Regions from separate parts of the Streptomyces sp. NPDC093018 genome, predicted to be linked through region 2. Evidence: riboswitches for the same ligand, from Rfam matches in the RefSeq annotation. Region 2 holds a riboswitch; each other region holds the start of a gene.
What was found. A riboswitch is a leader RNA that binds a small molecule or an ion and turns the genes downstream of it on or off. The one in region 2 is predicted to bind cobalamin.
Positions count from the first base shown of each region.

Region 1: another riboswitch for cobalamin. It lies ahead of cobN (cobaltochelatase subunit CobN); the one in region 2 lies ahead of AB0N90_RS30915 (prenyltransferase/squalene oxidase repeat-containing protein).
Region 3: another riboswitch for cobalamin. It lies ahead of AB0N90_RS21385 (HoxN/HupN/NixA family nickel/cobalt transporter); the one in region 2 lies ahead of AB0N90_RS30915 (prenyltransferase/squalene oxidase repeat-containing protein).
Region 4: another riboswitch for cobalamin. It lies ahead of AB0N90_RS35365 (iron ABC transporter permease); the one in region 2 lies ahead of AB0N90_RS30915 (prenyltransferase/squalene oxidase repeat-containing protein).

Region 1 covers NZ_JBFBFF010000025.1:64,645-72,191, reverse strand. Annotated here, with positions in the region: gene AB0N90_RS35335 (precorrin-2 C(20)-methyltransferase) at 1-1,350, opposite strand, end outside; gene AB0N90_RS35330 (precorrin-8X methylmutase) at 1,347-2,018, opposite strand; gene AB0N90_RS35325 (cobalamin biosynthesis protein CobG) at 2,015-3,316, opposite strand; cobalamin riboswitch at 3,350-3,503, shown strand; gene cobN (cobaltochelatase subunit CobN) at 3,569-7,198, shown strand; gene AB0N90_RS35315 (Fur family transcriptional regulator) at 7,247-7,547, opposite strand, start outside.
Region 2 covers NZ_JBFBFF010000018.1:67,261-74,807, forward strand. Annotated here, with positions in the region: gene AB0N90_RS30910 (hypothetical protein) at 438-1,850, opposite strand; cobalamin riboswitch at 1,955-2,084, opposite strand; cobalamin riboswitch at 2,148-2,278, shown strand; gene AB0N90_RS30915 (prenyltransferase/squalene oxidase repeat-containing protein) at 2,487-5,168, shown strand; gene AB0N90_RS30920 (hypothetical protein) at 5,165-6,073, shown strand; gene AB0N90_RS30925 (CbiQ family ECF transporter T component) at 6,070-7,230, shown strand; gene AB0N90_RS30930 (ATP-binding cassette domain-containing protein) at 7,227-7,547, shown strand, end outside.
Region 3 covers NZ_JBFBFF010000009.1:177,080-184,626, reverse strand. Annotated here, with positions in the region: gene AB0N90_RS21415 (hypothetical protein) at 1-267, opposite strand, end outside; gene AB0N90_RS21410 (M1 family metallopeptidase) at 338-1,714, opposite strand; gene AB0N90_RS21405 (hypothetical protein) at 1,869-2,000, shown strand; gene AB0N90_RS21400 (hypothetical protein) at 2,116-2,457, shown strand; gene AB0N90_RS21395 (SPFH domain-containing protein) at 2,670-3,812, shown strand; gene AB0N90_RS21390 (hypothetical protein) at 3,860-4,939, shown strand; cobalamin riboswitch at 5,029-5,232, shown strand; gene AB0N90_RS21385 (HoxN/HupN/NixA family nickel/cobalt transporter) at 5,260-6,351, shown strand; gene AB0N90_RS21380 (hypothetical protein) at 6,541-6,759, shown strand; gene AB0N90_RS21375 (heavy metal translocating P-type ATPase) at 6,756-7,547, shown strand, end outside.
Region 4 covers NZ_JBFBFF010000025.1:74,159-81,705, reverse strand. Annotated here, with positions in the region: gene tsaD (tRNA (adenosine(37)-N6)-threonylcarbamoyltransferase complex transferase subunit TsaD) at 1-834, opposite strand, end outside; gene cbiE (precorrin-6y C5,15-methyltransferase (decarboxylating) subunit CbiE) at 978-2,240, shown strand; gene cobM (precorrin-4 C(11)-methyltransferase) at 2,237-2,986, shown strand; cobalamin riboswitch at 3,003-3,138, shown strand; gene AB0N90_RS35365 (iron ABC transporter permease) at 3,294-4,301, shown strand; gene AB0N90_RS35360 (ABC transporter ATP-binding protein) at 4,304-5,071, shown strand; gene AB0N90_RS35355 (ABC transporter substrate-binding protein) at 5,081-6,085, shown strand; gene AB0N90_RS35350 (cobalt-precorrin-5B (C(1))-methyltransferase) at 6,095-7,270, opposite strand; gene AB0N90_RS35345 (cobalt-precorrin-6A reductase) at 7,290-7,547, shown strand, end outside.

The DNA of each region.
Region 1 (7,547 bases), on a different contig from region 2:
GATCCGCACCCGCTCTCCGGGGCCGCCCACGTCCCGGGCGACCACCACCGGCGTAGCCGGTGCCCGGTGCTCCAGCAACAGCTCGCGCGCCTTGCCCACCTGCCAGGTCCGGCTGCGTGAACCGGGGTTGTACAGGGCCAGCACCAGATCCGCCGAGGCCGCCGCCCGCAACCGCTCCGCGATGACCTCCCACGGCTTGAGCCGGTCGGAGAGGGAGATGGCCGCGTAATCATGGCCGAGGGGAGCCCCCGCTCTCGCCGCGGCGGCGTTAGCGGCGGTCACGCCGGGCAGCACACGCACCGGCACGTCCTTGTACTCCACCTGCGAGGCCACCTCCAGGACGGCCGTGGCCATCGCGAAGACGCCCGGGTCACCGCCCGAGACCACGGCCACCCGGCGCCCCCGCTGCGCCAGTTGCAGGGCGAACTCGGCGCGCTCGGCCTCGACCCGGTTGTCCGAGCCGTGCCGGATCTGGCCCGGCCGCCGGGGGACCCGGTCGAGGTAGGTGGTGTAGCCGACCAGATCGTCCGCGGCGGCCAGCGCGCCCCGCGTCTCGGGCGTCAGCCACAGCGGACCGGCGGGACCCGTTCCGACCACGACCACCTCGCCGCGCTCGCGCACGGGCCGTTCGGCGTCCACCTGGCTCGGCAGCACCGCCACCGCGAAGTACGGCACCGACTCGGCGTCCACATCGGCCAGTTCGGCGACGCGCTCCCCGCTCATGGTGGCCCGCTCCACGTACCGGGCCGCACCCAGCCGACCCGAACTCTCCAGCGCGCGCCGGACCTTGGGGAAGGTGCGCCCGAGCTTCATCACCACCGCCACGTCCGTGGCGGCCAGCCGGGCGGTCAGCTCCTCCTCCGGCAGGGTGCCCGGCAGGATCGTCAGCACCTCCTCACCCTCGGCGAGCGGTGCGCCCAGGCGGGCCGCGGCGGCCGACACGGAGGTGACCCCGGGGACGACCTCGGTGTCGTAGCGGTCGACGAGCCGCTTGTGCATATGCATGTAGGAGCCGTAGAAGAGCGGATCCCCCTCGGCGAGCACGGCCACCGTACGGCCGGCGTCGAGATGGGCCGCCAGCCGGGCGGCCGCCTCGGCGTAGAACTCCTCCATCGCGCCCTTGTAGCCGCCCGGGTGGTCGGTGGTCTCCGTCGTGACCGGGTAGACCAGCGGCTCCTCGACATGGTCGGCGCGGATGTGCTTCGCGGCGATCGAGCGCGCGATGGACCGGCCGTGCCGGGCGCTGTGATACGCGACCACGTCGGCCTCGGCGATGACCTCGACGGCCCGTACGGTCATCAGGGCAGGATCACCGGGGCCGAGGCCGACCCCGTACAGCTTGCCGCTCACTCTTCCTCACTCGCGATCGCGTTGAGCGCGGCGGCGGCGATGGCACTGCCACCGCGGCGGCCACGCACCACCAGGTGCTCCAGGCCGGACGGATGCGTGGCCAGGGCGTCCTTGGACTCGGCCGCGCCGACGAAACCGACGGGGACGCCGATGACGGCGGCGGGTCGCGGAGCGCCCTCCTCGATCATCTCCAGCAGGCGGAAGAGCGCGGTGGGAGCGTTGCCGACGGCGACGACCGCACCCTCCAGCCGGTCGCGCCACAGCTCCAGCGCGGCGGCGCTGCGCGTGGTGCCCATCGTGGCGGCCAGTTCCGGGACGGCCGGGTCGGACAACGTGCAGAGCACGTCGTTGGCGGCGGGCAGCCGCTTGCGGGTCACGCCGCTGGCCACCATCTGTACGTCGCAGAAGATCGGTGCGCCGGCCCGCAGGGCCTCGCGGGCCCGGGCGACCACGGCGGGTGTGTGTGCCAGGTCCTTGACGAGGTCGACCATCCCGCAGGCGTGGATCATGCGCACCGCGACCTGGCTGACGTCGGCGGGCAGACCGGTGAGGTCCGCTTCGGCGCGGATGGTGGCGAAGGACTGGCGGTAGATCGCCGCCCCGTCCTTCTCGTAGACGTGGGTGGTCACGGTGCTCTTCTCACTGCTCTCGGTCGTCTTGGGGATCATGAGGTGATCGCCGCGAGGGCGGCGCCCATCTGGAAGGGACCTGCCGCGGACACGGTGCGTGTGGTTCCGGCCGTCGTGGCGGCCGACAGACGGTACCCGCCGTCCGGGGTCGCGAGCACATCGACATGGTCACCACGGGGGTGGCCGCAGCGCCGTTCGCAACCGGACCAGTACAGGGGGAGAGCGGGGCGGCCCGTCGACTCCAACGCCCGCGCCGCGTCCGCCCGTACGTCGCCGTGTGCCTTGGCGCATCCGGGGCGGCCGATGCAGGCGCCCACGCGGAGCCAGGAGGACACGGGGTCGGTGACCAGTCCGGCGCCACGGAGGCGTTCGAGCGACTCGACGCGCCGCGCGGCGGTGGCGCCCACGGTGGGGACGACCACGCCACGCCAAGGGGTCAGCCGCAGCTCGGTGTCCGCGGCGACCGTCAACGCCTCCCACTGGAGGGCCGAGAGCCGCCCCAGGGGAACGTGCGCGGACAGGGCTTCACCGACAATCCCCGGGGGCGGTCCGTCGGCCGAACCGACCGGCTCGGGACGGACCTCTTGCGCGATGCCCTCGGCCGTCAGCCGGTCACGCACCAGATGGTCCAGCTCGCCCTGCGGCAAAGGGAGTTCGGACACCCGCCAGGTTCGCGCCCCGTGGGACCGCGCGGCCTCCAGGAAGGTCTCGGCGGCCACCAGAGCCGCGCGCGGCGCGTCGACGGCGGACACCCGGACCGACCCGGGGCCCAGCCATGCTCGGCCGTCGCCGGTCGCACGCACCGTGACGTCGGCACCGAGGCCGGCCACATCGCCGCGCCCGTCGTCCAACGCGAACAGGAACCGGCCCGACAGCCCCCTCGCGGCTTCGCTCGCGCACAACGCGGCGTCCAGAGCCGTCAGCCAAGGACGCACATCCTGTGCGCCCCCACCGTCGAGGCCGGACAGAGGTGAGGCGACGATGTTGCGCACCCGCTCGTGCTCGCGCGAGGGCAGCAGGCCGACCGCGTCCAACGCCGCCGCCAACTCCCCGCCGCACCCGGCCGCCAGGCCGCGCAACTGTACATTGCCGCGCGACGTCAGGTGCAGGTCGCCGTCGCCCAGCCGGAGGGCGGCCCGGCCGAGCGCCTCCGCCTGTCCGATGGTCAGGATTCCACCGGGAAGCCGGATACGGGCAAGGGCGCCGTCGTCCGCCGTGTGCAGGCGCAGCGCTCCGGGGCAGGCATCACCGCGGTCCCCCGCGGCCGGGGTGGCCTGGGGCGATGGGGAGGGAGGAAGGTCTGCCGTGGGCATGGCGGTGAGCATACCCACGATCATGAGGGATGTACGCCCCGCGCTCCTACGGTGACCCTTACTATGCTCCACAGTGGATCACCTGATCCGCGAACCGCCATCACGGCGACAAGAGAGGAAGCCGGTGCGAATCCGGCGCGGTCCCGCCACTGTGAATTCGGCCTCACCAGGCCGGGTGAGCCAGGAACTCCCCTCCCTCGTCCTCGGATTCCTCCGGGGGCGAGACCCAATCCGACACCGCCCGGGGCGCGGACCCCGAGGAAGGCCAGGCGACGCATGCCCACTCCGTCCGGGGAGCGAGTCCCGCCCGCCCACGAGATCCTGCTCCTGTCGACATCCGACACCGATCTGCTCAGCGCCCGCGCGGCCGACGGCCCGGTCGGCTACCGCTTCGCCAACCCCGCCCGTCTCACCCCGGCCGACCTCCCGGCCCTCCTCGACGGCGTCGCCCTGGTGGTGGTACGCCTGCTGGGCGGCATCCGCGCCTGGCAGGACGGCATCGACCTGCTGCTGGCGGACGGGCGACCGGTGGTCGTCCTGACCGGTGAACAGGCTCCCGACGCCCAGCTGATGGCGGCCTCCACCGTCCCCGTCGGCATCGCCGCGGAGGCGCACGCCTACCTCGCCCATGGCGGCCCCGCCAACCTCGGACAGCTCGCGCGGTTCCTCTCGGACACCGTCCTGCTCACCGGTCACGGCTTCGACGCGCCGGCCCCCGCTCCCACCTGGGGCCCGCTGGAGCGCCCGGACCGGCCGACCGGCGGCCCGACCATCGCCGTGCTCTACTACCGCGCCCACCACATGAGCGGCAACACGGCTTTCGTCCACGTACTGTGCGACGCCATCGAGGAGGCCGGTGGCCGCCCGCTGCCCCTGTACGTCGCCTCTCTGCGGGCGCCCGAGCCGGAACTGATCGCCGAACTCGGAGCCGCCGACGCCATCGTCACCACGGTCCTGGCGGCCGGAGGCACCAAGCCCGCCGAGGCATCGGCCGGCGGTGACGACGAGTCCTGGGACGCGGGCGCGCTCACCGGCCTCGACGTCCCCATCCTCCAGGCCCTGTGCCTGACCGGCTCCCGCACGGCCTGGGCGGCGAGCGACGAGGGCGTCTCGCCGCTGGACGCGGCCGGCCAGATCGCGGTGCCCGAGTTCGACGGCCGTCTGATCACGGTGCCGTTCTCCTTCAAGGAGATCGACGCCGACGGCCTCCCGGCCTACGTCGCCGACCCCGAGCGTGCGGCCCGGGTCGCCGGAATCGCCGTACGCCACGCCCGCCTTCGCCACATCCCGCCGGCGCACAAGCGGCTGGCTCTCGTCCTGTCGGCGTACCCCACCAAGCATTCCCGGATCGGCAACGCCGTCGGTCTGGACACCCCCGCCAGCGCCGTCGCCCTGCTCAGGCGTCTGCGCGAGGAGGGCTACGACTTCGGCTCCGACACGGACGTCCCCGGCCTCGCCTCCGGTGACGGTGACGAACTGATCCGCGCGCTCATCGAGGCGGGCGGCCACGACCAGGACTGGCTCACCGAGGAACAGCTCGCCCGCAATCCGGTACGGGTCCCCGCGGCCGACTACCGACGCTGGTTCGCCACGCTGCCGAAGGAACTGCGCGTGGCGGTGGAGGACCACTGGGGCCCGGCGCCCGGCGAGATGTTCGTCGACCACAGCCGCGACAAGGAGGGCGACATCGTCCTCGCGGCCCTGCGCTTCGGCAACCTGCTCGTCCTCATCCAGCCCCCGCGTGGGTTCGGCGAGAACCCGATCGCCATCTACCACGACCCGGACCTGCCGCCCTCCCACCACTACCTGGCCGCCTACCGCTGGATCGCCGCCCCCCAGTCGGAGGGCGGCTTCGGGGCGGACGCGATGATCCACCTCGGCAAGCACGGCAACCTGGAGTGGCTGCCGGGCAAGAACGCCGGCCTGTCCGCCGCCTGCGGCCCCGACGCCGCCCTCGGCGACCTCCCACTGGTCTACCCCTTCCTGGTCAACGACCCCGGCGAGGGCACCCAGGCCAAGCGCCGTGTGCACGCCACCCTCGTCGACCACCTCGTCCCGCCCATGGCCCGCGCCGACTCCTACGGCGACATCGCGCGCCTGGAGCAACTCCTCGACGAGTACGCCCAGATCGCCTCCATGGACCCGGCCAAGCTGCCCGCCATCCGCGCCCAGATCTGGACCCTGATCCAGGCGGCGAAGCTGGACCACGACCTCGGCATGGCGGACCGGCCCGACGACGACGGCTTCGACGATTTCCTCCTCCATGTCGACGGCTGGCTCTGCGAGATCAAGGACGCCCAGATCCGCGACGGCCTGCACGTCCTCGGTAACCCGCCCACCGGCGCCGACCGTGTCAACCTCGTCCTCGCCATCCTCCGCGCCCGCCAGATCTGGGGCGGCGCCAAGGCACTGCCCGGCCTGCGCGAAGCCCTCGGCCTGGACGAGTCCGCCGCCACCCGTACAACGGCTGACACCGCCGAGGAACAGGCCCGCGCCCTGGTCCAGGCGATGGACGACGCGGACTGGGACCCGGCCGCTGCCCCCACCGGGCACGGCGAACAGGTCCGGGCCATCCTGGAGTTCGCCGCCCGCGAGGTGGTCCCGCGCCTCGCGGCGACCACCGCCGAACTCGATCACACGGTCCACGCGCTGGCCGGCGGCTTCGTCCCCGCAGGCCCCTCCGGATCCCCGCTGCGCGGCCTCGTCAACGTCCTGCCGACCGGCCGCAACTTCTACTCCGTCGACCCCAAGGCGGTGCCCTCCCGCCTCGCCTGGGAAACCGGCCAGGCCCTCGCCGAATCCCTCCTGGAGCGCTACCGCGCCGACAACGGCGACTGGCCCGTCTCCGTCGGCCTGTCCCTGTGGGGCACCAGCGCCATGCGCACCGCCGGCGACGACGTGGCCGAAGCCCTCGCCCTGCTCGGCATCCGCCCCGTCTGGGACGACGCCTCGCGCCGCGTGACCGGCTTGGAGCCCGTCCCGTACGAGGAGCTGGGCCGTCCCCGCATCGACGTCACCCTGCGCATCTCGGGCTTCTTCCGCGATGCCTTCCCGCACACCATCGGCCTGCTCGACGACGCCGTACGCCTGGCCGCCTCCCTGGACGAACCGGTCGGGAGCAATCACGTACGCGCCCACGTGCAGGCGGACGTAGCGGCGCACGGCGACGAACGCCGCGCCACCACCCGCATCTTCGGCTCCCGCCCCGGAACGTACGGCGCCGGGCTGCTCCAGCTCATCGACTCCCGCGACTGGCGCACCGACGCCGACCTCGCCGAGGTCTACACGGTGTGGGGCGGCTATGCCTACGGTCGCGAACTCGACGGCCGCCCGGCCCGCGAGGAGATGGAGACGGCGTACCAGCGGATCGCGGTCGCGGCGAAGAACACCGACACCCGAGAGCACGACATCGCCGACTCCGACGACTACTTCCAGTACCACGGCGGCATGGTCGCGACCGTCCGCGCGCTGCGCGGCACCGCGCCCGAGGCCTACATCGGCGACTCCACCCGCCCGGAGACCGTCCGCACCCGCACCCTCGTCGAGGAGACCTCCCGTGTCTTCCGGGCGCGTGTGGTCAATCCCAAGTGGATCGAGGCGATGCGCCGCCACGGCTACAAGGGGGCCTTCGAACTCGCCGCCACCGTGGACTACTTGTTCGGCTACGACGCCACGACCGGCGTGGTCGCCGACTGGATGTACGACAAGCTCACGGAGACGTACGTCCTGGACCCCACGAATCGCGCGTTTCTCCAGCAGGCCAATCCCTGGGCGCTGCACGGCATCGCCGAGCGGCTGCTGGAGGCGGAGTCGCGGGGAATGTGGGTGAAGCCGGATCCGGCGCTGCTGGCGGAGCTGCGGCAGGTGTACCTGGAGACCGAGGGCAACCTGGAGGGCGATGAGTGACGCGTCCGCCCGGGCGCGTGCGGGGCACCAGCATTCCCTGGCACTCGCCTACGCGCTGCACCGGGCACATCGGCCGTAAAGCAGCAGTGAGCCTCTCGCGCCGGCGCGCAGCCCCGTCAGGCGGGTGATCCGTTCCACGGCCTCCCTCATGTCGGCGATCGCCAGGTCCTCCACCCGACCGCACCCCTCGCACACGGCATGGTGGTGCGGTTCGGAACTGACGCCGTAGCGCTTGGGGCCGGGGCCGTGCACGGCGTGCGCCAGGCCCACGTCCGTGAAGGTCTCCAGAGTCCGGTAGACGGTCGCCTGATCGAACGGCAGACCGCGTTCCTGAAGCGCGGCGCAGACT
Region 2 (7,547 bases):
GAGCTGGACGAGCTGCTTCACGCCGATCCTCGTCCGCCGTGTGCCGCGTGCATTGGGTCTCGGGGTGAGTGGTAGGAGGCGCGTGCCGTACCGATGCGCCGGTCGGGCGACCACGCCGCTCCGCACTCTGCTGCGCCGAGTGGCCGCTGCCCTTGCCGTGCGGCGGGCGCCGCGTCCCGAATCTCCTTCAGGACGGCGCGGCGGGGGCGAGTGCCGGATAGCCGGTGGCCCGCGCTGACTCCGCGCGCCGTGCCCCGGGCGCCCGGTGTCGGATCCGGTGTGCGATGCGCCGGATGATCTGGCGCCTCCGGCATCGGCCGCTGAGTGCTCCCCGGGGTGAGCGCGCCATGCCGAACGCCTCGCGGCGAGCGCCCCCTTCGAGCGCCCGCCTCGCAGAGCACCACTCCTAGGCACCGCCTCTCAGGCACTGCCCCCCGTCACACCCCCCACCGCACCGCGATCGTGTCACCGACCCCGATCGTCATGTCGCGGGTGGCGGTGGTGAAGGCCGAGCCGTCGATGCTGGTCTTCCAGGTGCTGGAGCCGCTGTTCGCCTTGCCGTTGAGGGTGGTGACGGTGCCGGAGCCGGAGGCCGGGGTGAGGTCCGTGACGCAGCCGGACGGAGTGGCCGCGCTCTGGGCGGCGTCGAGGACGGCGCCCAACGTGGTCGTCGTGCCGGTCGGCGTGAGTGCCACGGAGCACACCTTCAGGTTGCCCGCCCCGTCGTCCACGCTGAGCGCCAGCTTCGTCGCCGTACCGGAGGTGAACGAGCTCTGGCCCACCCACTGCGGGGCGCCCGGCGTCGTGGGCGCGGGCGGTGCCGCGGTGAAGCCGCCGCCGGCCACCGCGCGCAGGGCGTCGATCGAGGAGTACGCCGTCGGCGAGGTGTCACCCGGCTGGTACCGGAAGCCGCCGCCGGGGTTGAACTGCTGCGCGATCAGGAAGTCCACCGGGGTCTTCCCGGCCGAGGTGAGGAAGTCACCGGTCTGCGGATTGATGCCGCACGCGTTGAGACCGGACACCGCCCAGCCGTTGGAGTCGGAGTTCACACCGAACATGGCGTTGAAGGCACCGCTGTTCGCCACCAGCTTGCTCTTCAGGAACGCCTTGGCCCGGACGATGCCGCTGTCGGTGTTCGGCACCCCGGACGTGCACAGCGCGGCCATCGCGGCACCGGTCATGTCGATGTCGCTGGTGGCGGCGAGCTGGCTCGCATCCCCCTCGGCCTTGCCGTAGTTCCAGCCGCCGTCGTTGTGCTGGTTGGCCCGGATCCGGGCGACGACGGAGTCACGCAGTGCCGCCGGTATCCGCGCCTGCCCGGACTGCGTCTTCGCGCCGTTCAGGGCGAGCGCGGCGAACACGGTGCCGTTGAAGTTGGCCGACGGGCCGAAGTAGCCGTTCTCCGAGGTCTGCCAGTAGCCGTAGATGTCGGCGATCAGATCCCGCGAGGCGGACACCCGGGCCGGATCGATGCCCGCCGCGTAGGCGTTCAGCACCGCACGCTCGTAGTCCGTGACGACGGGGGACGCGGACAGCCAGGCGGCGGTCGAGAGCAGATTCCGGTAGACGGTTCTCGCGTTCTTGCTCGTGTCACCCCCGGGTGTCACATCCACCGCGGCGGTCCCGGCCGAGGCGAGCGCGCTGAACGCCCACTCGTTGGACAGCCCCGACCCGGCGTACGAACCGTCCGCGGCCTGAAGGGACTTGAGGTAGCCGACGCCGTTCGTTTTCGACGTGGTGATCTGCGCCGGGGAGGACGTGGCCGCGGCGGGCAGGGTGGCGAGGGTGAACGCGCCGAGCGCGGCGGCTGCCACGAGCGCGGGTCGGCGGAGGGACAGCGGACGGATCATGGCCTGCTCCTTGGATGGAGGACGCCGACCCGGCCCGGTGCCACGGCCCGTCGAACCGGCGGAGCAGCGAGCGCTGGCCGCCGTCCGGAACGCGTGGACCGGCTTCCAAAAGTGCTGCGCCGCCTGGGCATTCGGGCTCGGAACGGCCCCGCCGTCCCATACCGCTGCGCGTCAGCCCCGGACTCCCACCGGGTTCCCCCATTCGGCAGACCGAGACGGTACCCGACGGCCAACCCGCCCGCCAGCGCCCGCCCTTCACCCGACGGCCACACCTCCCACCGCTCTTGACGCATTCGGTGAAGCGTGCTCAAATCCGGCTGATACGCAATGAGTTCCAGGGGAAGCCGGTCGAATTCCGGCGCTGACCCGCAACCGTAGGCCCGGCACCGTCCCGGGCGAGCCGGACTGCCTGGAGCGTGACATCTGCAACAGACGCCGTCGTGGACTGCGGCGTGGTGCGACCGGCTTCCGGGCTCCTACCGTGCTCCCGGGGCCCCTCTGCCACGCCCGTGCCCGCGCCGGCCGACCGAGGGGGCCGTGGTGGGGACCGGGCAGCGAAGAGACGAGCGGGCGAGGGCGGTCCCGCCCCGCGTGGCGGCCCTGGCGGCGGCCCTGTGCACCCTGCTCGCGGCCTGCATGGCCTTCCTCACGATCACGATCACACCCGCGACGGCGGACGGCACCGGCGGCTGCACCGCGACCAAGGGCGCACTGGTCGCCGTGGACTTCGGGCCCTTCGGCGGCCCGGTGGAAGAGGGCTGCGACCTCACCCCCACCACCGGCTACGACCTGCTGCACGACGCCGGGTTCAGCACCGCCGGCACCCAGCACGACGGCCCCGCCTTCATCTGCCGCATCGGGTACGGCTCCTTCGACTCCGGTACGCAGTACCCGACATCGGACAAGGAGTCCTGCGTCCTGACCCCGCCCGCCACGGCGTACTGGTCGTACTGGATCGCCTCCCCGGGCCAGAGCGACTGGACCTACAGCCCGTACGGCGCCATGGACCGCAAGCTGAAGGACGGCGACGTCGACGCCTGGGTCTACGGCGGCACCGATGTCCAGGGCTCCACCGGCAAGCCCACCTTCACCCCCGACGACGTACGCGGCGGCGACCCCTCCGGGCCCGGCCCCGGCGAGCCCACCGGCGCCCCGGGCAAGATCGACACGAAGGCCGCCGCCACCTGGCTCACCGGTCAACTCACCGACGGTGAGCGGATCGTGGACGACGGCGCCACCACCCCGGACTACTCGCTGACCGCCGACACCGCGTTCGCGCTGGCCGCCGCGAACGGCAAGAGCGCCACGCTCGACAAGGTCACCGACTATCTCGCCGCCCACACCGCGGACTTCGCCTACCCGAACGGCACCGACCAGGCCCCCGACGCCACCGCCGTCGCCCGGCTCGCCCTCCTCGCCGAGAGCACCGGCCGCGACCCGCGCGCCTTCGGCGGCCACGATCTGCTCGCCGCCCTCACCGGCCAGGTGTGCGCGGCGGGCCCGGAGTCCGGCGAGGCCACCCCCGGCTGCACCGCCAAGGGCGACTTCCGCGCCTCCTCCTACGCCGAGGGCCAGGCCCTCGCGGTCCTCGCGCTGCTGCGGGCCGGGGTGACACCCCCGGCCGCGACGGTCGACCGCCTCACCCAACTCCAGTGCAAGGACGGCAGCTTCACCAGCATCCTCATCCGCTCCGGCGAGTACTGCGACCCGGACCCCGCCACCACCGGACTGATCGCCCTGGTACTGCACCGGGCGGGCGGCCACGAGGACGCGGTGACCGCCGCCCGCACCTACCTCGGCGGCGCCCAGCGCGCGGACGGCGCCTTCCCCGGCTACACCGGCTCGACCACCGGATCCGTCAACGCCACCGCGTACGCCGCCCAGGCACTGGCCGCCCTCGGCGACACCACCCGTGCGGCCGCGGCCGTCGGCTGGCTGTCCCGGCAGCAGCTCGACGGCGGCGGCTTCGGCTTCGAGGAAGGCGCCACCGACCCGGCCGTCTACGCGACCTCGCCCGCCGTCCTCGCCGGAACCGGCACCAGCCTCGTCACCCTCACCACCAAGACCACCGAGCCCACCCCGCCGCCGACCTCCCCGAGCGGCACCCCGACCACCCCCGCCCCCGCCCCGGGCACCGGCCCCGATCTGAAGAAGGGCGTCGCCTACCTCACCAAGGCGGCCAACCTCAAGCAGGGCCAGTACTACGGCGACGGCACCACATCCGGCCGCGCCGACTTCGGCCTCACCATCGACGGCGCCTACGCGCTCGCCGCCACCGGCCTGGACAACGCCAGGCTGCGCGGCATCGTGGACTTCCTCGACCACCGGGGCAAGGACGGCGCGGGCCGCACGGTGGACGACTGGACGAACGTCGGCACCTCGTACGCGGCGGCCGGGTCCATCGGCAAGACCGCCCTGCTCGCCGAGGCCGTCGGACGCGACCCCCGGCACTTCACAGGACACGACCTCATCGCCGCCCTCGACCAGGCCGTCTGCGCCAAGGCCAGCACCGGCAGCGACCGCTCCTGCGCGGCCGCGGGCGCCTACACCTACGCGCCCTCCGTCTTCGCCCAGTCCCTCGCCGTCATGGCCCAGTTGCGCGCGGGCGACACCACAGCGGCCCAGCGGCCGATCGCCTACCTGGAGAGCCTCCAGGAGAGCAGCGGCGCCTGGCCCAGCCTGATCCCGTCCACGAAGGACTCCGACGTGGACTCCACCGCCATCGCCGCCATGGCCCTCGACCTCGCGGGCGGCGCCAAGGCGGACAAGGCCGTCGACAAGGCGCTGAGCTGGCTCGCCTCCCGGCAGCTGGCCGACGGCGGCTTCCCCGGCACCGCGGGCGACTCCGTCAACTCGGCGGCCCTCGCCGTACAGGGACTGTCGCTGGACGCGCCGAAGTACGCCGAGCAGCTCGCCAAGGCCCGTAAGTTCCTCGCCTCCCAGCAGAACGGCGACGGCGGGTTCGCGGTGGCCAAGGGCGGTGACCGCCGCTCCGATCTGCGCGCCTCCACCCAGGCCGTCGGCGGCGCCACCGGCATCTCCTTCGGCACCCTTGAGCGCAGCCTGACCGGCACCTCCCCCCAGCCCACCCCGAGCCCCAGCGGCAGCGCCCCGGACATCGTCACCACCGGAGACACCGCAGACACCGGCGGCACCGGAAGCACCGGCGGGGCCGACGCGAGCGGCGGTGGCGGCATCCTCGCCGCCACCGGCGTCCAGGCCGGTGCCCTCGCCGCGATCGCCGTGCTGCTGATGCTCGCCGGCTGGCGCACGGTGGTCGTCGCCCGCCGCCGCACCGGCACCGGGAGCGGACGATGAGGGCGGCGGCCCGCCCGATACGGGCCCTGGCCGCCCTCGGCCTCGGCGCCGCGGCCGTCGTCCAGGCCGCCACCCCGGCCGCCGCCGCCCCCCAGCCGATGGGCCGCTGCACCACCACCTCGGGCGCCGTGCTCGCCGTCGATCTCAGCCACTGGGGCGGCCCGATCCTGCGCTCCTGCGGCACCACCCCGACCACCGGGTACGAGCTGCTCAACCAGGGCGGCTGGAGCACCACCGGCACCGGGCACGACGGCCCCGCCTTCATCTGCCGCATCGGCTACAGCGGTTACCAGCACGGCCGGCAGTACCCGACCCCCGCCCAGGACGACTGCGTGCTCACCCCGCCCGCCTCCGCGTACTGGTCGTACTGGCACGCCGATCCCGGCGCCACCGACTGGACGTACAGCCAGCTCGGCGCGATGCTCTACAAGCCCAAGCCCGGCAGCGTCGACCTGTGGGAGTTCGGCGGCACGAACATCCAGGGCACCGAGGGCCGCCCGAAGGTCACCCCCGACCAGCTGCGCGCCCACAACACCGCGCCGCAGGGCGACGCGGGCAAGCCCGCCTCCACCAGCAGGGCCCCCGAGCTGCCGCCCGGCGTGAACACAGGACCGGCCCCGGAGAAGCAGCCCGCCCCCTCCGCCCCGCCGTCGGCGAAGCCGAAGCCCGAGCCGAAGCCCAGCAAGAGCGCGAGCCCGTCGCCGTCGCCGAGCACCACCACGAGCGCCCCGGCGACCCCGCCCCCGTCCCCGAGCAGCGGCACCCGGGTGGTCGACGCCGCCCCCGCCGCCGAGGCCCGGCACGACGCCGGCTCGATCGTCCCCGTGGTCACGGGCGCCGGTCTGGTCGTCCTGATCGGCGGCGCGGCGGCCTACGCGGCACACCGGCGCCGCCGCTCCGGGTGACCGCCGTGTCCCGTACGGCCGTCGAGGCACCCGCCGCCGCGGCGGCACCGGATCGCGGCGGCCGGCGGCTGCCCCGCACCCTGCACCCCATGGCCTGGTGGGTGTGGGCGCTCGCCCTGGCCACCGCGGTCAGCCGCACCGACAACCCGCTGCTGCTGCTCCTGGTGCTCGCCGTCCTCGGCTACGTCGTCACCGCCCGCCGCACCGAGGCGCCCTGGGCCCGCGGCTTCGTCTACTACCTCTACCTCGCCCTGTCGGTGGTCGCGATCCGCGTCGTCTTCCGGGCCGTGTTCGCCACCGGCATCACCCCGCACGACCACTTCCTCTTCTCCCTGCCGCACCTGCCCACCCCCGACTGGTACGCGGGCATCCGGATCGGCGGACCGGTCTCCCTGGAGGCCCTGCTGTCCTCCGCCACCGACGGGCTGCGCCTCGCCTGCATGCTGGCCTGCGTCGGCGCCGCCAACACCCTCGCCAACCCCAAGCGCGCCCTGCGCGTCCTGCCGGGCGCCCTGTACGAGCTGGGCGTGGCCGTCACCGTCGCGATCAGCGTGGCGCCCCAGCTGGTGCAGAGCGTCCAACGCGTCGCCCGCGCACGGCGGTTGCGGGCCGGCCGGGCCAAGGGCGTCAAGGCGCTGCGCGCCATCGCGGTCCCGGTCCTGGAGGACGCCCTGGAACGCTCCCTGCGGCTGGCCGCCGCCATGGACTGCCGCGGTTACGGCCGGGCGGGCAGCGCCACCCGCCGCTCCCGCCGGATCACCGGCGCGCTGATGCTGCTCGGCATGTGCGGTCTGTGCGCCGGGGCGTACGGACTCCTCGACGCCACCGCGCCCACCCTCCTCGGGCTGCCCGCGATGACCTGCGGGGCCGCCCTGTGCGTGGCGGGCCTGCGGCTCGGCGGCCGGCGTGTCACCCGCACCGCCTACCGGCCCGACCCCTGGGGCCTGCCGGAGTGGTGCGTCGCGGGCAGCGGAGTGCTCTCGGCCGTGCTGCTGTTCAGCGATCTCGGCTACGACCCCGCCCAGCTCAACCCCACCTACTACCCCCTCACTTGGCCCGGTCTGCCGCTGGTGCCGACCGCCGCCGTCCTGCTCGCCGGCACCGCCGGCTTCCTCGCCCCGCCGCCCGGCCCCGTCCCGAGAGCCACCGCACCGTGATCACCTTCGACCAGGTCACCGTCCACTACGACGACATGCCCGAGCCCGCCCTGCGGGACGTCGCCCTCACCGTGGACGAGGGCGAACTCTGCCTCGTCATCGGCCACACGGGCGTCGGCAAGTCGACCCTGCTCGGCGCCGTCAACGGGCTGGTCCCGCATTTCACCGGCGGCACCCTGTACGGCCGGGTCACCGTCGACGGCCGCGACACCGCCGACCATCCGCCCCGCGAACTCGCCGATGTCGTCGGTGTGGTGGGCCAGGACCCCATCGACGGCTTCGTGACCGACACCGTCGAGGAGGAACTCGCCTACGCC
Region 3 (7,547 bases), on a different contig from region 2:
CAGTACGGCGCGGGCGGCGCGGTGGTCGGCCCAGCTGTCGGCGAATCCGAACCAGAGGAGGATCCGGCGGTCGTGGTCGACGAGCGCGGCGCCCTCGCACCACACGTCGTCGAGCCATTCGTCGATCTTCCGCTGGGCGCGGAAGCAGCGCGTCGCCGCGGCCGGACCGGGCAGCAGATCATCGACCACCCGGTTGGCCGCCCAGTGCGAGAAGTACCGCTGCCAGGCGCCGTTCTCGACCACCACGTACTGCGCTCGTGCTCCCATGTGCGGCGAGGCTAGCGCCGCCGGGCGCCGGGCGACGAACGGTTTTCAGGTGGCCGACCCGGGCTCCTCCTCACATCCGGGACGGCTTCCCCCTGTTGAGGAGCCAGGTGTCGAAGAGCCCGGTCAGGTCCTTCCCCGACGTTTTCTCGCACAGGGTGATGAACTGCCGGGTGTCGGCGTTGCCGTGACGGTGCCGGCGCGTCCAGGCGCGGAGTATGCCGAAGAAGACCTCGTCGCCGACGGCCCTGCGCACCTTGTGTACGGCCATGGCGCCGCGGCCGTAGACGGGCGGGTCGGAGACGCGCCCGCCGCTGGGCGGATCGGCGGGCGGGAAGGCCCAGATGCCCTCGGCCTCGTCGTCCGTGCCGTCGTAGAAGTCCTCGAAGATCTCGTCGGTGCTCCTGCCGCCCCGCTTCTCCTCCCACAGCCACTCCGCGTAGGTGGCCATCCCCTCGCTGAGCCACATGTCCTTCCATGTCCGCGGGGTCACGGAGTTGCCGAACCACTGGTGCGCCAACTCGTGGACCAGCAGGGTCTCGTCCGGAGCCGCGGCGAAGTAGGGCTTGGTCTGGGTCTCCAGGGCGTAGCCGAGTCCGGGGAGGTGGTCGACGACGGCGCCGGTCGAGGAGAAGGGGTAGGGGCCGAAGAGTTCGCCGGCCCAGTCAATGATCTCGGGCACCAAGTGCGGTACGGCGACGGCGCCTTCGGACTCGTCGGGGTCGACGGCGACGTAGACCGGGAGGCGGTCGTGTGTCCGGGTCTTGTGGATCTCGAAGTAGCCGATGGAGACATGGGCGAGGTAGCCGGCCATGGGCTCCGTGGTGCGCCAGTGCCGTGTCATCGTCTCGCCCTTGTCCTTCTGCGCGACCAGCTCGCCGTTGCTCACCGCGTCGTAGAAGTCGCCGTCCTCGTCCCGGGGGACAGTGACCCAGATGTCGAACGTGGCTTTGTCCGACGGGTGATGGTTGCCCGGGAACCAGGTCATGGAGCCGGTCGGCTGGCCCAGGGCGGTCGAGCCGTCATCGGTCTCGATCCAGCCTTCCAGGCCCCCGTCGTCGCCTTTGACCGTTCGTGGGGTGCCGTCGTACGTGACGACCGTCTTGAAGATCTCGTCGTTCTTCAATGCCTTCGCCGGTGTGACGGCCAACTCGTCGCCCGAACGGGAGATGTGGGCTTTCGACCCTTGTACCGTCGCGGTGCGTACCCGCAGGCCCGACAGGTCGAGGTCGAAGCGGCTCAGATCCTGGGTGGCCCGCGCCGTGATGACCGTCGTGCCCTTCAGATGATTGGTCTCCGGTGTGTAATCCAGCGTCAGCCCGTAATGCGTCACGTCGTAGCCGCCATTGCCGAGCGTCGGGAAGAGCGGGTCACCCACTCCGGCCGCGCCGGGCTTCGCGGCCGCGGCAATTCCGTCCCCCGGCGCGGAACCGGCGCAGGACGTCGTCATGGCCACAAGCAGCGCCGCCGGCGGAGCCCAGCCGGGCAGGGAACGCCGGGGTCGGCGGGCCGGTGCTGTGCGAGGTTTCATCCCGTTGCTCCCGTCGACTGCGGCACGCGAGATGTCAGAGGCTCTGCATCGGCCCATGGTTGCCTCAAGATTGGTGAAAATCTATCGGGGAGCTGTCCGGCCTTCGAGGGTCTTCGCCCGGGTCAACGGCGATGAGGGCATCACCTTTCCCGACACCACCGTCGGCGCCGACTGCTTCCAGGAGATCTGCGCCGCCACCGGCTGACCGCCTACCTGCTGCGCAGGCTCGCTGACGACGACACGAGCCCCGGCAACCCCTGCCGACCGGGCCGCCCCGCCGTCAGCAGGCTTACAGGGAACCTTCTTCGGCCGTCGTCCAGATGCCGGACGACGACATCGCCCTGGACGGTCTGCCGGTCCTCCCCGCCGGATCCGTCCATCCCCTTCGGGGTGGCCGCCAACCGCCGCTGCCCCGCCTTGCGTCCGGCACCCCTGATCATGCGTTCCACGACCTGCCACCCGGCATGGTGTGCGAGAACCTGCGTTCGCCGCGCGCCGACGAACCAGGGCACGTCAGACAGGTGGACCTCTCGCCGGAACTGTCCTGGGAGCACGTCCGGCGGCTGCGCGCGCTGACCGGTCTGTGCGCGTTCGGGCTGAGCGAGGAGCAGGCGCACCAGGTCTGCGTGGTCAACCCCGGGGTGCTGATGGGGGTTCGGTGACGATGCCCGGTGGAGTCCGGTCCCACCTGCGGCTGAGGGCGGCTGGGGACTCGTGGCCGCCGTCGGTCCGGGCCCGCCCCACCGGTAGCCGTGCGGGCCGCGGCAGGCATACTGTCGGCTGATCGCCTGACCGATTGATCGTCGTGCGATCACCGACCCGGGACCGGCCGGGGAGCGAGAGATTCCGGAAACGCGAGGAGTGGGGGGTTGTCGTGGGGCTGATGGACCGTATCCGCGGTGAGTTCATCGACATCATCGAGTGGACCGACGACGGCCGGGACACCATCGTGTGGCGCTTTCCGCGCTACGGCAACGAGATCAAGATGGGCGCGCGGCTCGTGGTGCGCGAGTCGCAGGTGGCCGTCTTCGTCAACGAGGGCCGGCTTGCCGACGTCTACCAGCCGGGCACGTACACCCTCTCGACCCAGAACATGCCGGTCCTGTCCACGCTGAAGGGCTGGAAGCACGGCTTCGAGTCGCCGTTCAAGGCCGAGGTCTACTTCGTCACCACCCGGCAGTTCACCGACTTCAAGTGGGGCACCCAGAACCCGGTGATCCTGCGCGACGCCGAGTTCGGCATGGTCCGGGTCCGCGCCTTCGGCACCTTCGCCGCGAAGGTGGTGGACGCCGCCGCGCTGCTGCGCGAACTGGTGGGCACCGACCCGCAGTTCCGCACCGAGGAGGTCGGCGAGCACCTGCGGCAGCTGATCGTCTCCAAGCTGGGCTCCGCACTGGGCTCGGCCGGTGTGCCACTGCTGGACCTCGCCGCCCGGCAGGACGGCATCGGGCGGCAGCTCGCCGACGCGCTGACCCAGGAACTGGCCTCCACCGGCATCGCCATCCCCCGGTTCTACATCGAGAACATCAGCGTCCCGCCGGAGATCGAGGCGGCGATCGACACCCGCTCCCGGATGGCCATCACCGGCAACCTGGACGACTACGCCAAGCTCCAGGCCGCCGACGCGATCCCGCTCGCCGCCGCCAACCCGGGCACCGGCGGTGACGCGCTCGGGCTGGGCGTGGGCATGGCGCTGGGCCAGCGCGTCGTACAGAGCATGTCCGGTACGACGGCCCCCGCGGCCCCGGCGGCACAGGGACCGGCGCAGCCCGCCGCACCCGCCGCCGATGTCCCGCCGCCGCTGCCCACCGCGCCGCGCTGGTTCCTCGCGGTCGCCGGACAGCAGCAGGGCCCGTACGACGAGAGCGCGCTGGCCGGGCAGGTCGCGGCGGGCAACCTGACCCGCGCCACGCTGGTCTGGCGCAGCGGGCAGGCCGCCTGGCAACCCGCGGACCAGGTCCCGGAGTTGGCGTCGCTGCTCGCCGACGTGCCGCCGCCGCTGCCCCCGCAGGGCTGAGATCCGCCGTCCGGCACCTCGGGTAACAGGTCACAAGGAGAAGTGAGTTGACGGATCAGGACGTCGCGCCGGCGCCCGACAGGGCGTTCCAGTGCGAGGCGTGCGGCGGGGTGAGCGAGTACGCGCCCGGGACCTACGCGCTGCGCTGCCCGTACTGCAAGCACGAGCAGGACATCACGCCGATACCGCGGCAGGTCACCGAGCACCCCATCGAGGAACTGGCCGAGCTGCGGCGGGCGTCCGCGCCGAGCCGGGTGAAGGTGTACACCTGCCCCGGCTGCCACGCGGTGACCGAGAGCGACACCCTCAGCGACAAGTGCCAGTTCTGCGCCACCCCGCTGGTCGCGGACGCCGCCGGCACCGAACGCGTCGTACCCGAGGCGGTACTGCCGTTCGGGGTGAGCCGTGAGGAGGCCCGGGACGCCCTGGCGAAGTGGACGAAGTCCCGCTGGTTCGCGCCCGGCGAGCTGAAGAAGGTCACCGAGGCGGAGACGTTCCGGGGCAGTTACCTGCCGCACTGGACGTACGACGCGCAGACCTTCACCGAGTACTCCGGTCAGCGCGGCGAGCACTACTGGGTGGAGGAGGAGGACTCCGACGGCAACACCCGGCAGGTGCGGCACACCCGTTGGCACCATGTGTCCGGAACCGTCGACCGGTTCTTCGACGATGTGCTGGTGCCCGGCAGCAGTCAGGTGCCGGAGAAGGAACTGGACAAGCTCACGCCCTGGCCGCTGGAGGAGACGGTTCCCTACCAGGAGGAGTACCTGGCGGGTTTCCGTACCGTCCGCTTCGACGTCGAGCCGGAGACCGGCCTGGAGTCGGCGAAGGCCCGGATGGCGCCGGTGATCCGCGCCGACTGCAAGCGGGACATCGGCGGCGACGAGCAGCGGGTGCACTCGATGTCCACCGCCTACAGCGGCCTCACCTACAAGCTGGTGCTGCTGCCCGTCTGGTTCCTGACCTACCTCCACGCGGGCAAGGCGTGGCCGGTCATGGTCAACGCCCGAACCGGCGAGGTCATCGGCGAACGGCCGTACAGCGCGGCCAAGATCGCCCTGGCCTCGGTGGGCGGCGCGCTGCTGATCGCGTTGGTGGTGCTGCTCGTGGTGATGCTGCGCAAATGAGCATGGGTGCGGGGACTTCCTCGCGGGCGGCCTGATGTGATCTTGGATACCCGGGGACCGTCCGATTGTGCGGGAGCGGGTGACCGGTTCTACGGTGGGCGGGCCGTGGTGTTCGGGAAGACCGGTGACAGCCCCCAGCGGGGCTCAGACCGGAGCGGCCCTCGCCACTGTGATCGGGGAGTATCCGTCCCAGTTGGGCACGGTCACCGTCCGCCGCCCGGCGGACGGGAAGGCCGGGACGGACACGCGCGCACCCGTAAGCCAGGAGACCGGCCACGGCACTTCACGAGCTGATCCACGAGGTGCTGGAGCGTGACCCCATGACCCTGCCCGCAGAGTCGACCCGTTTTCGTTGGCGGCGCGAGGACACCGTCCGAACCGCCGGGCTGCTGGTGGTGATCGCCGCCCTGCATGTCGTGGCGTTCGGCATCCTGTTCCTGCTGGTCGTGCCCGGGCACTACGAGGTCGGCTCCAAGGCGTTCGGGATCGGCCTCGGGGTCACCGCGTACACCCTGGGCATGCGGCACGCGTTCGACGCCGATCACATCGCCGCGATCGACAACACCACCCGCAAGCTGATGGCCGACGGCAAACGGCCGGTGTCGGTCGGCTTCTGGTTCGCGCTCGGCCATTCCAGCGTGGTGGTCGCCATGGCGGCCCTGGTCGCGGGCGGCGCACAGCTCGCCGGCACCCTGCTCGACGACGACTCCCGTACCCACCAGACCCTCGGCGTCGTCGGCACCACCGTCTCCGGGACCTTCCTCTACCTCATCGCGGCGCTCAACCTCGTGGCCCTCGCGGGCATCCTGCGGGTCTTCCGGGCGATGCGAGCGGGGACGTACGACGAGGCCGCCCTGGAACAGCACCTGGACTCGCGGGGGTTCATGAACCGGTTCCTGGGTCGCTTCACCGGGGCGGTCACCCGGCCCGGGCAGATGTTCCCGCTGGGCTTCCTGTTCGGGCTCGGCTTCGACACCGCGACCGAGGTCACCCTGATGGTGATGGCGGGCAGCGGTGCCGCGGCCGGACTTCCGTGGTACGCGGTCCTGTGCCTGCCGCTGCTGTTCGCGGCGGGGATGAGCCTGTTCGACACGCTCGACGGCACGTTCATGAACTTCGCCTATCAGTGGGCGTTCTCCAACCCGGTGCGCAAGGTGTTCTACAACCTGACCATCACCGGCCTGTCCATCGCGGTCGCGTTCCTGATCGGCACCATCGAACTGGTCGGCGTGCTGCACGAGAAGCTCGATCTCAGTGACGTGGTGACCGATTGGATCGCCGGGCTGGACCTGGACAACGTGGGGTACGTCATCGTCGGCCTGTTCGTGGTCGTGTGGGCGGCGGCGCTGGCGTACTGGCGGTTGGCCGGGGTCGAGCAGCGGTGGGCGGGCCGGCTCGGCGGGGACGGCTGACACCCCGGCCGCTTCGAGGACCCGCGTGCTCTGCCGCCGGGCGGCCGTGCACGCCGACGTGCCAGCAGTTATGGCGTACGTCACGATCAAGTCCCGGAACCCGGCGCTCCGTCGGGCCGACTACTGCGACGGTACGGCTCCAATCGCCATCTCTCGCACGACGGTCCGATGCGACCAGGAAGGTCGGGCATGGCCGATATTCCGATGTCACCCGGCTCCACCGGTACGACCCGCGGCAGGCCGCTGCCGTCTCCCGCGCTCTGGGGATTCCTGCTCCTGCTGACGCTGCTGTTCGCGGTCTCCTACGCCGTCGGCTCGGCGGCGGGGCCGGTGGCGCCCGGCATACATGGCACCGGGAGCGGCGGCGATGACGACATGCCCGGGATGAGCCATGGGGGCGGCGAGTGACCGCGGTCGAACCGGCGGCGGAACTCCTTGTCACCGACATCACCGTCGGCGGAATGACCTGCGCGGCCTGTGTCCGTCGGGTGGAGAAGAAGCTCGGCAAGCTGGCGGGCGTCACGGCCTCGGTCAATCTGGCCACGGGGCTCGCCCGGGTCAGCCACCCGGCCGATGTCGCGCCCGAGAGCCTCCTCGCCGCGGTCGAACAGGCCGGGTACCAGGCCGCGTTGCCGGTGCGCGAGGACGAAGAGGACTCCGGGGCCGCAGGCGGTGAAGAGGCCGAGTCCCGGCGCGAGCGGGAACGGCTCACGGTCACCGCGCTGCTGGCCGTACCCGTGCTGGTGCTCTCGATGGTGCCGGCCCTGCAGTTCCGCGATTGGCAGTGGCTGTGCTTCGTGCTGGCCGCCCCGGTGGCCGTGTGGAGCGCCTGGCCCTTCCATGTCAGGGCGCTGCGGGGCCTGCGTCACTCCACGGCCACGATGGACACGCTGGTCTCGCTGGGTACCGTAGCGTCGTTCACCTGGTCGGCGTACGCGCTGTTCCTCGGCGGGGCGGGCGGGCCCGGGATGCGGATGTCGTTCAGCCTGCTGCCCGCCGCGTCGGACGGCAGCGCGCACCTGTATCTGGAAGCGGCCGTGAGCGTCCCGCTGTTCGTGCTGACCGGACGGTTCCTGGAGGGGCGGGCCCGGCGCGGGACCGGGGCGGCGCTGCGGTCGCTCGCCGAACTCGCTGCCAAGAACGTGACGGTACGGGACGAGGACGAGCTCGGCGAACGGTCGATCCCGATCGAGCGG
Region 4 (7,547 bases), on a different contig from region 2:
CCGCACCCGCGAGTTCGCGGCGACCCCGCCGACGACGACCAGCGTGCCGACCCCATGCTCCCGGCAGGCGGCCACGGCTTTGCGGGTCAGGACGTCGGCGACCGCCTCCTGGAGGGACGCGGCCCCGTCGTGCACGGGCAGCTCGCGCCCGGTGTGGGACTCGGCCCAGCGCGCCGCCGCCGTCTTCAGCCCCGAGAAGGAGAAGTCGTACGAGCCCGGGAACGGGCGAGGGAAGGGAACGGCACGGGGATCGCCCTCCCGCGCGGCACGGTCGATGGCCGGGCCACCGGGATACGGCAGCCCGAAAACCCGCGCCACCTTGTCGAAGCACTCCCCGGCGGCGTCGTCGAGGGTGTCGCCGAGGTGGGCGATCGGGTCGCGGGCCAGGTCGCGCACGAGGAGCAGCGAGGTGTGGCCGCCGGAGACGATCAGCACCATGCACGGGTCGGGCAGCGGGCCGTGCTCAAGGGTGTCGGCGGCGACATGACCGGCCAGGTGATGTACGCCGTAGAGCGGGACGCCCAGTGCGTAGGCGATGCCCTTCGCGCCCGCGAGGCCCACTTGAAGCGCGCCGGACAGGCCCGGACCCGTCGTCACGGCGACCGCCCCGATGTCGGAGAGCCGAAGCCCGGCCCGCTCCAGTGCCTCACGCACCACCGGGCGCAGCGCATGCAGATGGGCGCGGGACGCGATCTCGGGCACCACTCCGCCGAAACGGGCGTGCTCGTCCATGCTCGACGCCACGGCGTGCCCGAGCAGCCGCCCGTCCCGGACGATCCCCGCACCGGTCTCGTCACACGACGACTCGATCCCGAGCACGATCGGAGAGCCCATGCTCTCCCCTTCCTGCGATGAATGAGTTATTGCGAACAGTGTGCAATAAGATCCCTCCGGATGTGAACCCGGGCTCGGCCGCATGGCTGATCACTTAGTAGAGTGCGCCCCTGACACTCCCCTGAACTCCGAGGTAGCCAGCAGTGACCCCCGCCCGACAAGGCCCGCCTTCCGTCATCACCGTCGTCGGGATCGGAGCCGATGGCTGGCGGGGCCTGGCCGAGCCCTCCCGCGTGGAACTGCGCCGGGCCGAGGTCCTCGTCGGGGGCCCGCGCCAGCTGGATCTGCTGCCCCCCGAGTGCGCCGGTGAGCGCGTCGGGTGGCCGTCTCCACTGCGCCCCGCCGTCCCCCGGCTGCTCGCCGCTCATGCGGGCCGCCGTATCGCCGTTCTGGCCAGCGGCGATCCGATGTTCTACGGAATCGGGCGCGCGCTCGCCGAGGAGACCGACGCACTGCGCGTTCTGCCGCACCCCTCATCCGTGTCCCACGCCGCCGCCCGGCTGGGCTGGCCGCTGGAGGACGTCGAGGTCGTCACACTGGTGGGCCGTCCCCTCGCCCGCCTCGCCGCAGCCCTCCACGACGGCCGGCGCCTCCTTGTCCTCAGTGCCGGCGCCACCACTCCCGACGAGGTCGCCGCGCTGCTCGGTGACCGCGGCTACGGACCGAGCCGGATGCGGGTGCTTGAACAACTCGGCGGGGACCGGGAGCGTACGACCGCCGAGCTGACGGCCGACGACTGGGCGCGGACGAAGCGGCCGTGTGACCCGCTCAACATCGTGGCCGTCGAATGCCGGCGGGCACCGGACGCCGTGCGACTGGGCGCGGGGCCGGGGCTGCCGGACGAGGCGTACGAGCACGACGGGCAGCTCACCAAGAAGCACGTCCGTGCCGCCACACTCGGCGCGCTCGCCCCCGCTCCGGGAGAACTCCTGTGGGACATCGGCGGCGGGTCGGGCTCGATCGCCATCGAGTGGATGCGTACCCACCCGTCGTGCCGGGCCGTCACCGTGGAACGCGACCCGGTACGAGCCGAGCGCATCCTCCGCAACGCGGAGCGACTCGGCGTGCCCGGACTCCGGGTCGTGGGCGGTGCCGCCCCCGCGGCGCTGGCCGAACTCCCACGGCCCGACGCCGTGTTCGTCGGCGGCGGGCTCACCGCCCCTGGCCTCCTCGACACCTGCTGGACGGCCCTGCCCCGCGGCGGAAGACTCGTCGCGAACACCGTCACCCTGGAATCCGAGGCACTGCTCGCCGACGCCTACCGCCGTCACGGAGGCGAGCTGGTGCGGCTCGCGGTGGCGCACGCCGTGCCCGTGGGCGGCTTCACCGGCTGGCGGCAGGCCATGCCGGTCACCCAGTGGGCCGTACAGAAGACCGACAACCCCTCACCAGGAGCTGACAGATGACCGTGTACTTCATCGGCGCCGGCCCCGGCGCCGCCGACCTGATCACGGTGCGCGGCGCCCGGACGCTCGCCGCCTGCCAGGTCTGCCTGTACGCGGGCAGCCTCGTCCCCCGCGAACTGCTGGCCGAATGCCCGCCGGACGCCCGCCTGGTGGACACCGCCCGGCTCGACCTGGACGAGATCACCGCCGAGTTGCTCCGCGCCCACGAGGAGGGGCACGACGTGGCCCGCCTCCATTCCGGCGATCCTTCCGTGTTCAGCGCGGTCGCCGAACAGATGCGGCGGCTGGACGCGGCCGGGGTCCCCTACGAGGTCGTCCCCGGTGTCCCCGCCTTCGCCGCCGCGGCCGCCTCCCTCAAGCGGGAACTGACCGTGCCCACCGTCGGCCAGACCGTCATCCTCACCCGCGTCGCCAACCGCGCCACCGCCATGCCGGAGGGCGAGGACCTGGCCACGCTCGGCCGCAGCGGCGCGCTGATCGTGCTGCACCTGGCCGCCAAGTACGTGGACCGTGTGGTGGAGGAACTCCGCCCGCACTACGGCGCCGACTGCCCCGCCGCGGTCGTCGCCTACGCCTCCCGCCCGAACGAGCTGATCATCCGGGGCACCCTGGACGAGATCGCCCAGAAGATGAAGGACGCGGACGTCCTGCGCACCGCGGTGATCATGGTAGGGCGGACGCTGGGGGCGGAGCAGTTCCGCGACAGCCACCTGTACTCGCCCGAACGCGAGCGGCATCTGTGCTGAACAGAGCCGCGGGAGCCGTTTGTTAGGCTCCCCTCGCCTCCCGCGGGGGAAGTCCGGTGAGAGTCCGGCGCTGACCCGCAACGGTGTGCACGACGGCCGGTCCGACGGCCGTCGTGCGAGCCCGATCGCCTGCGGGGGCGGATCGACCCGTTGACTGCTCGCCGCGGACTGCGAGAAGGGGGCCGGGCCGCCTGATCGGCCGCCCGGGCCGCTCCTGCTCGACGTCCAGCAGGCGGCCCGTGTGAAGGACGACTCTCCCGTGAGCCGAAGTACGGCCCCCAGCCGCATACCCGTGCCGCCGCTCAGCATGGCCCTGGCGCTGCTGCTCCTGCTGTCCCTCGTCGGCGGTGTCGGGCTCGGCGCCGCCGGGGTCGGCTGGACCGAGGCGCTGCGCTTCCTGTGGGCCGGACTCACCGGCAGCACCGTGCACGCGCGTGACGAAGCCGCGTACACCATCGTCTGGGAGCTCCGGCTGCCCCGGGTGCTGCTCGGCGCCGTGGTCGGAGCCGGGCTCGCGGCCGTCGGAGTGGCTGTGCAGGCGATGGTCCGCAACGCGCTGGCCGACCCCTTCGTGCTCGGCATCTCCTCCGGCGCGGCGGTGGGCGCCAACGCCGTGATCCTCCTCGGAGCGTTCGCCGGTCTCGGGGTGTGGGCGCTGTCCGCGTCGGCGTTCGCCTCGGCACTCGCCGCCATGGCGCTGGTGTACGCCGTGGCCCGTTCACCGCGGGGCCTGACGCCGCTGCGCCTGATCCTCACCGGCACGGCGCTGGCGTACGGATTCGAGGCCGTCACCACGGTCATGGTGTTCGGCGCGGCCCGGGGCGAGGCGGCCCGGTCGGCGATGATGTGGCTGCTGGGTAGCCTGGGCGGCGCCACCTGGGCCCAACTGCCGCTCGCCGCGGTGACCGTCGCGGCGGGATGGGCCTGGCTGCGGTGGCGGGCCGAACCGCTCAACGCGCTCGCCATGGGGGACGAGACCGCGGCCGCGCTCGGCGTCGGACCGGCTCGGCTGCGCCGGGAGCTGTTCGTCGTCACCGCCGCCGTGACGGGGACGGTGGTGGCGGTCAGCGGGGCCATCGGGTTCGTCGGACTGATGGTGCCGCACGTCGTACGGATGCTGGTCGGCGCCGACCACCGCCGTGTGCTGGCGGTCGCCCCGCTCGCGGGAGCCGTACTGCTGGTGTGGGCGGACCTGCTGTCCCGGCTGCTGTTCGCGCCCGCCGAACTACCGGTCGGAGTGATCACCGCGATGGTCGGTGTGCCCGCGTTCCTGCTCCTGATGCGGCGGGCCGGCTATGCGTTCGGAGGCCGCTGAGCATGCGACTCGACATCGATGACGTGACGATCGAGGCGGCCGGGACCCGCCTGGTCGAGCACATCGCCCTCACCGTGGACAGCGGGGCGTTCGTCGGACTCGTGGGCCCGAACGGCAGCGGCAAGTCGACCTTGCTGCGCTCCCTGTACCGGGCGCTGCGCCCGGCCGGGGGAGTGGTGCGGCTGGACGGCCGCGATCTGCACGCCATGGACGCGCGGGCCGCCGCCCGGGCCCTGGCCGCGCTGCCGCAGGAGTCCTCCGCCGAGTTCGACTTCACCGTCGCCGAGGTCGTCGCCATGGGACGGCTGCCGCACCAGGGCCGTACGGCCGCCTCGGACCGGGAGATCTGCGCCGGGGCGATGGAGCGCACCGGCGTCGCCCACCTCGCCGACCGCGGGTTCCTCAGCCTGTCCGGCGGTGAGAAGCAGCGGGTCCTCATCGCCCGGGCCCTGGCCCAGCAACCGAGGATTCTGGTCCTCGACGAACCCACCAACCACCTCGACATCGCCCACCAGTTGGACATCCTGTCCCTGGTCCGAGCCAGCGGCCTGACTGTGCTGGCCGCCCTCCACGACCTCAACCTGGCGGCGGCTCACTGCGATGTCCTCTACGTCCTCGACGGCGGCCGGATCGTTGCCTGCGGACCGCCCCGTGACGTCCTCGAACCCCCGCTGCTGGCGAAGGTGTTCGGCGTCCGGGCCCACGCCGTCCGGCACCCCGAGACGGATGCCGTGCAGCTCCTGTTCGACCTGCTCCCGCCCACCATCTGAAGGACGACCATGCGCAAGCAGCTTCTCGCCACCGCCCTCTGTCTCGCCGCGACCGCCACGGGATGCGGCGCGACGGTGGAACGGGCCAAGGACGCAAAACCCTCGTCCTCGGTCACCCTCACCAACTGCGGTCGTCAGGTGACCTACGACAAGGTTCCCGAGAGGGTCGTCACCAACGACGTCGGCATCACGGAGCTGATGTTCGCCCTGGGCCTGGAGGACCGCATGGCCGGTTTCGCCATGCCCGACGACAAGGGCGATCTGCGCGATGTGCCCTGGAAGGACGGCTACGACAAGGTCAAGTGGCTGTCCAAGGACCAGCTCACCAAGGAGAACGTGCTCGACGCCCGCGCCGACCTCGTCTTCGCCGGCTGGAACTACGGCTTCCGGGAGGACGGCGGCTTCACCCCCGACGGCCTGAAGAAGCTCGGCATTCCCTCGTACATCCTCACCGAGTCCTGCCACAACGGCCGGGGGAAGTCCGCCCGGGGCATCATGCCGCCCCTGGACGCCCTGTACGCCGACCTCACCAACCTCGGCAGGCTCTTCGGGGTCCAGAAGCGCGCGGCGGCGCTGATCGCCGGTTTCAAGAAGCAGATCGCGGACGTGCGGGCCAAGGCGCCCCAGGGCTCCGGCCGTCCCTCGGTCTTCCTCTACGACAGCGGTCAGAGCACGCCCTTCACCTCGGGCCGCTACGCCGCCCCGGAGCAGATCATCACCGAGGCCGGCGGCGTCAATGTCATGCACGACCTGGCGGACTCCTGGACCACGGTCGGCTGGGAGAGCGTCGTACAGCGGAACCCGGACGTCATCGTCATCTGCGACTACGGCGACGTCAGCGCCGAGCAGAAGAAGAAGTTCCTGCTGTCCTACCCCCCGCTGCGGAATGTCGCCGCCGTCGCACACCGTCGGATCATCTCCCTGGACTACGCCGACCTGGTGGAAAGCCCTCGTAACCCGTCGGCGATCGCACGGCTCGGCGCCTATCTGCGGACCGTGCCGGCCGGCCGGTGACGCGGCGGCTCAGCGGACCGTACTGCGCCCCACCACCGTGCCGGCCCGGTCGATGCAGATGACGTCCACGGCGACCGGTGCCCCGCGCAGCACGGCCAGGGCCTCGTCCCGGGCGGCCCGCGCCACCAGGTCGCCGAGCGGTACTCCGGCCGCCTGGCACAGTTGCAGTGCGGCGAGACCGGTGTTGGCGGCCGCCACTCGGGCAGTGAGTGACTCGTCCGCGCCGCCACCGCGGGCCAGTTCGGCCAGGAAACCCTTGTCGACCTGGGAGCGGCCGGAGTGCAGGTCCAGATGGCCCGCCGCGAGCTTGGAGAGCTTGGCGAAGCCACCGCAGATCGTGAGGCGGTCCACCGGGTGGCGGCGGATGTACTTCAGTACGGCGCCCGCGAAGTCGCCCATGTCGAGCAGGGCGTCCTCGGGCAGGCCGTGCTCGGCGACGACCGTCTTCTCGGACGTCGACCCGGTGCAGCCGGCGACATGGGTCCGCCCGGCCGCGCGGGCCACGTCCACGCCCCGCCGGATGGAGTCGATCCAGGCCGAGCAGGAGTACGGCACGACGATGCCTGTGGTGCCGAGGATGGACAGGCCGCCCAGGATGCCGAGCCGGGGGTTCCAGGTGGAGCGGGCGATCTCCTCGCCGTGGTCGACGGAGACGGTGATCTCCACGTCGCCGCTGCCGCCGTGCCGGGCGGCCACCTCGGCGACGTGCTCACTCATCATCCGCCGGGGGACGGGGTTGACGGCCGCCTCGCCGACGGGCAGCGGAAGGCCGGGCCGGGTGACGGTGCCCACACCGGGGCCCGCCCTGAAGACGACTCCGCTGCCCGCGGGCAGCCGCCGTACCGTGGCCCGGATCAGCGCGCCGTGCGTGACGTCCGGGTCGTCGCCCGCGTCCTTCACGATCCCCGCCATGGCGGAGCCGGACGTCAGCTCCTCGGCGGCCAGCGCGAACGACGGGGTCTGCCCCTTGGGCAGTGTGATCGTCACCGGGTCGGGAAACTCACCGGTCAGCAGGGCGGTGTACGCCGCCGTCGTGGCCGCCGTCGCGCAGGCCCCCGTGGTCCAGCCGTGGCGCAGCCCCGTGTGCTCCAGCTGGGCGCGGCGACCGCCCTTCACCTCACCCGTGCCCCGGGACCCGCCCGTACCGCTCGCCTGCCCCACGCCCCTGCCCTCACTGCTCCCCATGAACGGAAACCACACTCTCATGCACGTACTGATCCTCGGCGGCACCACGGAGGCCCGCCGCCTCGCCGAACTCCTCCACGGCACCCCCGGCCTGAGACTGACCAGCTCCCTCGCCGGCCGCGTCGCCAGCCCCCGGCTGCCTCCCGGCGAGACCCGTGTCGGCGGCTTCGGCGGGGCGGAAGGACTGGCGGCGTGGCTGCGCGAGCACGGCGTCGACGCGGTCGTCGACGCCACCCACCCCTTCGCGGGGACGATCAGCTTCAACGCGGCACGGGCC